One region of the Paenibacillus sp. FSL R10-2734 genome, then DNA from elsewhere that is predicted to be linked to it. Evidence: riboswitches for the same ligand, from Rfam matches in the RefSeq annotation. Region 1 holds a riboswitch; each other region holds the start of a gene.
The links. A riboswitch is a leader RNA that binds a small molecule or an ion and turns the genes downstream of it on or off. The one in region 1 is predicted to bind cyclic di-GMP.
Positions count from the first base shown of each region.

Region 2: linked by a shared signal. The riboswitch ahead of NSS67_RS12520 (thiamine pyrophosphate-binding protein) and the one ahead of NSS67_RS29625 (glycosyl hydrolase) in region 1 are both predicted to bind cyclic di-GMP.
Region 3: linked by a shared signal. The riboswitch ahead of NSS67_RS31275 (transglutaminase-like domain-containing protein) and the one ahead of NSS67_RS29625 (glycosyl hydrolase) in region 1 are both predicted to bind cyclic di-GMP.

Region 1 is NZ_CP150170.1:6,815,901-6,818,174, reverse strand. It holds gene NSS67_RS29630 (sugar phosphate nucleotidyltransferase) at 1-420, shown strand, start outside; cyclic di-GMP riboswitch class I at 741-820, shown strand; gene NSS67_RS29625 (glycosyl hydrolase) at 833-2,274, shown strand, end outside.
Region 2 is NZ_CP150170.1:2,887,208-2,889,481, forward strand. It holds gene NSS67_RS12520 (thiamine pyrophosphate-binding protein) at 1-1,406, opposite strand, end outside; cyclic di-GMP riboswitch class I at 1,525-1,620, opposite strand; gene NSS67_RS12525 (HAMP domain-containing methyl-accepting chemotaxis protein) at 1,810-2,274, opposite strand, start outside.
Region 3 is NZ_CP150170.1:7,217,436-7,219,709, reverse strand. It holds gene NSS67_RS31285 (GtrA family protein) at 1-134, shown strand, start outside; gene NSS67_RS31280 (class D sortase) at 169-822, shown strand; cyclic di-GMP riboswitch class I at 943-1,023, shown strand; cyclic di-GMP riboswitch class I at 1,130-1,210, shown strand; gene NSS67_RS31275 (transglutaminase-like domain-containing protein) at 1,224-2,033, shown strand.

The DNA.
Region 1 (2,274 bases):
GCGGAGAGCCCACGGATTAAAGAAGTGCTGAAGACCTTTGAACAGAGACCGATGTACGAGGAACGCCGCTGGGGCCATTACAAGGTTATTGATTATGTGAAATATGATGAGGGCAACGAAGTGCTGACCAAACGGATTTTTATATCCGAGGGGAATAATATCAGCTATCAATTACATCGCAAGCGTAGTGAAATTTGGACGATCGTTAGCGGTGAAGCAAGTATTGTGCTGAATGAGAAAAAACACAATGTAAAGGCTGGGGATGTGGTACGTATACCGGAAGGAACGAAGCACGCTATCCTTGCTTTGACTGATGTTGAGTTTATAGAGGTACAGACGGGTTCTGAACTAGTAGAAGAAGATAATATTCGTATTACTTTAGACTGGAATGATATAGAACTACAACAATTCATTTCATAGGTCTAACCTATCTATTTAACCAATCCGAAATTTCTTGAAACAGGTAAAATGACTCAATTATCTAAAAAAGTCATAAAAACTCTAATTATATCATTAAATGGTGTCGATATTTACGGTGAGAGAAATTATTTCTCTATAGTGCGAGTTCAAAAAGTACGGTTTTCAGCACCGAGAAGATTGGATGAAGGTAGAAACTGAGGAGCGGAGCGTAGTGGAAGCTACGTGAGCACCGGAAGTTTCGCCTGAATTCAATATTCGATGTCGAATAATCTTCTTGGAATACTTCGTGATCAAAAGCGGACTTTTTGAACAACCTCTATAAACTGAAAAGGCAAACCTATCGAAAGGTAGGGACGCAAAGCTAAAGGGCCTTCGAAAGAGTGGCAGCCTGGCTACCGAAAGGGAGATCATTTTGAAAGCTTACCGCACGTATCGATTGTTTGGCGCATTTCTGTCTCTAGTCCTGTTTCTGACTGCACTTCCGCTTACTGTTGGAATTTCGCCGTCTGTTGTCATAGCTGCTTCAAATTCTGAAACGCCAGTTACCCCAGGAGCCTCTCCTGAAGCTGTAAAGCTACTTAACTATTTTTATTCGATCTCAGGAAAAGGTATCCTTGCAGGTCAACATGACTATTTAGAAAGTCCAGATGAAATTAACAATATGTTAAAGGGAACTAGCGGACAATATGCGGCTCTTCACGGTTATGAGCTGGGTGCGATCAGTGGTCAGTCAGAAGGAACGATGGCCTGGCAACGTCAAAATGTGGTGAACAGCGCCATCAACTGGAATAAAGCGGGCGGCATTGTAGCTATGACCTTCCATGCTAATCTGCCGGGCACCTCTTATGACTGGGATAATGTAAAAAAGACACTTAGCCAGCGTGAGTTTGACAGTTACGTTACTCCGGGTACCAAGCAATATAATAGTCTGATCGCAGAACTTGATAAGGTGGCAGTATCCCTCAAAAGCTTGCGCGATGCCAATGTTCCGGTGCTTTGGAGACCCTATCATGAAATGAACGGGAACTGGTTCTGGTGGGGGAAGAAAAATAACTTTGCTGAACTTTGGAATATTATGTATGACCGTTTTGTTAACGTTCATAAATTAAATAATTTGTTATGGGTATGGAATCCGAATGCTCCCAACGTTTGGTCAGATCCTTATACGCTAACTTATCCAGGCGCTGATAAAGTAGATATTCTGGCAGCAGATATATACGATAATGATTACCAGCAAAAATACTATGACAGCTTGTTGAATCTAGCCGCAGGCAAACCGATTGCGATCGGGGAGAATGGTGAAATGCCTAATGTGGAGAAGCTTCAGCAATCACAAAGTAAATGGACGTATATGATGACCTGGGGGAAAATGCTTTACGAGAATAACAGTTCAGACACAATCAAAACATTTATGAATAGCAACTATACCGTGACTAGAGATAAATTAAATACTAGTCTGGCACCCACACCTAGCGCAACACCGGCGCCTTCCGAAGAAGAGGGAGAGGCAGCAATTCCTCTCGCGAAGGGGCTTGTAGGAGAGTATTACAACAACATGCAGTTGTCGGGAGCAGCAGCTCTAACTAGAACTGATGCAATAATCGATTTTAATTGGCGTCAAGGACCGCCGGATGCCGCGCTCGGGATTGATCGTTTTTCCATACGTTGGAGTGGAAAAATCAAACCTTTATACGATGAGCAATATACAATTTACACTACCTCAGATGATGGCATCCGTGTTTGGGTGAATGGGGAATCCGTGATTGATAGTTGGACTAAGCAAAGTGGTACTGAGCGTAAGGGCAATATAACGCTGAAGGCTGGCCAGCTTTACGATATCAAGGTGGAGTATTA
Region 2 (2,274 bases), 3.4 Mb from region 1:
GCCATATCTAGCTGCTTATTATTTACAACAATGAATATGACAGGAATATCTTTACAGACAGCAGTATTAATCTCCGCGCCAAGCATCATAAAGCAACCATCACCTGCAATGCAGAAGATAGTTTCTTCTGGAGCAGCAACTTTTGCGCCGATAGCCATACCGATGGAATTACCCATACAAGCAAAGTAAGCATCGAAAACAAAACTGCCCGGTTTCTTAACCTTGAACCATTTCGCGGCATGGAAACCGTGGCTTCCATCATCAACAAAGACGGTACTGTTATAGGGAATCAAATCACTCATCGTACTCAAGACCGATGCAAGTGAAAGGCCTGGTAAAATCGGAAGCTCTTCGGAATAATCGACATTTGTGGCAACTTCGCGTTTTGTGATGTTGTTCGTGTCGATATGATTGAGATAGCAAACCAGATTATCACGTAGATCTCCAGTGACTGGGATCGTGTTAGAGAACAATATTTTGCCGACAAAGGTCGGATCGCTATCAAATTGAATTAGTGTTTTCGGATGATTTTCCCGTTTAAGATTACAAATAGTCATATCACTTAGGCGTGAGCCGAGAACGATAAATAGATCACTTTGATTCAGCAAGTCATCCCCATGGGTACAACCGCCTACTCCAATTGGACCGTGATAGAGTGGATGATCCCAAGCTATAGCCCCTTTACCACCTGGAGATGTAACTACAGGAATATTAAATGTTTCCGCTAATTGAATCAGCTCACTATGTGCTCCTGAGCGGTTAACTCCTTTACCGGCGATAATTAATGGATTCTTTGAGTTGTTAATAGCTTCAAGGAACCGGTCGATATTCGCGAAGCTAACCAGTGATTCCCGCTCAGGGATCACAATATTACACTCCTCCAGCAATTCTGTTTGAACATCAAAAGGGATACAAAGATGAACTGGACCGCGATTGCCGCTCAGAGCAATGGATATCGCATGATTAAAAATCGTGCTAAAGTGATCTCCACGTTCAATAAGCTTGCTAAACAAGGTAGCAGGTCTAAACATATCTGCTAAATCAGCTAGATAAGAGGAAGAGTCCTGACATTGTGGAATACCAAGCTCTTTAATGGATTGGTGTCCGGTAATAAATAGGACAGGTAAGTTGTTAGCCTTCGCATGTGCCGCTGCTGTAAGCAGGTTTGTTCCACCAGGACCGGAAGTACCAAAAGCTACACCTATATTTCCAGTTTTTAGCGCATACCCAGCTGCTTCGAATCCTGAGCTTGTTTCGTGTCGCCCAGGAATAAATTCAATACCGTAATCTACCATTTTAAGAACGATTGGACAAATAGATTTACCAATAATACCAAAGGAATGGGTAACACCAAGTTTCCTTAGTGCTTCCGACATGTAATCTGCGACTGTCTTCAAAAAGTACACCTCACAAGTTGATTATTATTTGAATAAAAAACAATAGAAAACCTGTGCTCAAAAATAGGGCACAGGTTGGAAGCATGAATCGCCATAGAGACCGAACAATAGTCCAGTCGTCTTGGTTTTCAGCAACCTGGCAGTCATGGCCTCAAATTAAAAATGAGGCTGTAGATCCATGGCTTTGCGTCATCCTCTTTCGAAGATTTTGCCAATATTAATTTAAAATTTATAAGAAGAATTTTCCTTTACAATATATTCCTCGAGATCCTTTGTCAATATATACTCGCAAATTAACTCGAATTTTGACGAAAATCTTGTCTAACATTTGAAATAATGGACAGAAAAAAACCGCCACCTAAGTCAAACTTAGGGGCAGTTAAAGGGTATGTTGATAAGGATAGTCAGTTATTTAAAATTTGAAGATATGGATTGTCTTCTGTAAATTAAATACCGCCGTTGTCATTTTCTCGGTTTCTTCTGCGACGGACTGCAGGGCATTAATCTGTTCATTCATAGCGGCTGATACTTCTTCTGTGCCCGCAGCGGTTTGCTGAGTGATCGCAGAGATATTCTCTATTGCACTTGAGATTTTCAAGGCACTTTCCAACATAAGATCACTTTCTGCAGAGAAGGAAGAAATCTGCTCGGTAATATACTGTACACTTTGCACAATTTGCGCAAAGATATGAGCGGATTGAGTGATCATTTCATTCTGTACCTGTACGACTTCTTCGTTGATAGCGATATTGTCAATTGCTTGTTTAATATCAGTTTCGATGCTCCGAACCAAGCCGAAGACTTCCTTCGTTGAAGCCGTGGATTCCTCAGCGAGCTTACGAACCTCCTGTGCGACAACAGCAAATCCTCGACCATG
Region 3 (2,274 bases), 400 kb from region 1:
TATTAGGAATATCGCTGCTGCTAATGCATCTGTTGACAGACAAGCTAGGCATGCAAGTGTTGATCTCCAAGGTTTTGGTTACTTTTGTCACGGTGATTATCAACTTTTTTGGAAGTCGTAAGTGGGTATTCTGAATTTCAGTAGAACCAATACACGGAGGTGAATTTCATGCGTAAATTCTCGTATGTTCTCATACTGGCCGGGATCCTCATCATGCTGTATCCAAAAGCTAACGAATGGTACAGCGACTGGCAGCAGGAGAAGCTGTTAGAATCGGCTGAACTGAGCACCAGCGATAGTACTCCACCGCCTGATCTGAAGAGCAAATATGCCGAAGTTACTCAGTTATTAGCAGAGGAATCGGTTCTGGACGCACAAGCGCAGCCTCAAGAAACGGAAAAGCCAGAACCAGAAATCAAAGTTGGTGGCAAGGTAATGGCCTTAATTGAAATAGATAAGATTGATTTGAAGCTACCTGTATTAGAAGGGGCTACTAAAGCCAATTTGAAGCATGCAGCGGCCCATATGAAAGAGACGACTCCACTTGGAGAAATAGGAAATGCAGCAATTGCTGCTCACAGAGCTAGAACTACGGGCAGATTGTTTAACAGATTGAATGAGGTTGTTATTGGAGATGTTATCACGGTAAAGACTAGCGATCAGGTATTGAATTACGAGGTTTATGATATTTCTGTTGTAGATCCAAGCGATGTATCTGTTCTTGATGGGAATAACAAGGATAAGATTCTTACCCTAATTACGTGTGACCCACTAGTAGATCCTACACATCGTTTAATTGTTCACGCCAAGCTTCCCAAATAGCAGATGAGAATGATATGAGAACTTAAATACAGAGAAATAACTATAAAATAATAGAAAATCTAGCAATTTTGTTCTTGTTTACGAGGATAAATATGGTAGTATAAGACTATAAAAGCTAAACACGATAAACGGCAAACCTATCGAAAGGTAGGGACGCAAAGCTAAAGGGCCTTCCCGAAAGGATGGCAGCCAGCTACCGAATGAAGAGGCTTTTTTTGTTTTTATAAAATATATAAGGTTTTTAGATTCATTTCTACTTAGTTGATTCTATTAATTTGTCTAGTGAAATTAGGACAGATAGAGCTTATACGATAAATGGCAAACCTATCGAAAGGTAGGGACGCAAAGCTAAAGGGCCTTCCCGAAAGGATGGCAGCCAGCTACCGAAAGGAGTTTTATCCGTGAAAAAGGTTTATTTTTTGATTGTGGCGTTGTTCGTACTGATTACTGCGGTTCCAGTAAACACAGCTCAAGCCGCAAGTGTAGATTCGAACTGGTTGAATACGTCGAAATTGGATCAAGGCGTAATCGGGATTAACTACGATATTCCAAAAGACAAAAGAATTAAGCTTATGATCACAAAAGATAACAGTAGCTATACATATAATTTATACGCTTCTGGACAAGCTGAGGACTTCCCTTTGCAACAAGGAAATGGGACTTATAAAGTCTCTGTTCTTGAGAACACAACGGGTAACAAATACAAAGCTCTTTATTCCGAGGTAGTAGATTTAACCATGAATGACTCAAATTCCGTATATTTGGGCTCCGTACAGAATGTGAAATGGAGTTCTTCTGATAAAGCGATCGTTAAGGCAAAAGAGCTTACAAAAGGCAAAACAACAGATGAAGAGAAGGTTAAGGCAATCTATAACTATGTGATTGCTAATGTACAATATGATTATTCTCTTGCTAATAACGTAACGACCGATTATATTCCAAGCATTAACAACACTTTGAATACTAAAAAAGGAATCTGCTATGATTATGCTTCTCTTTTTGCCGCAATGCTTCGTAGTGTAGATGTTCCTGCTAAGTTGGTGATGGGGAATACTAGCTACGTTACGCAATACCATGCATGGAATGAAGTATTGATGGATGGCAAATGGGTTACTATTGATACCACGGTAGATGCATCAGCAGCGAAAGGTAAGAAGAATGCGGATTTTATCAAGGCTTCAAGTAAGTATACTGCAGCTAAATACTATTAATTTGTATTGCTAGAATCATAACTCTATTAAATAAACAACCAGCTTAATTATTAAGCTAGTTGTTTATTTTGTTTTAGGGGTTGCTTTTTTATTAATAGATAGGTTATTATAGTTAAGCGTTGTTAGACAGCGTACAGGCAATGTTTGAGAGAGTTATATAAACGGCTTTCGAAAAATAAAGCTTGCATTACTGAGAACAACATGATATATTATAAGAGTTGCTGCTGAGACATTAAATGGC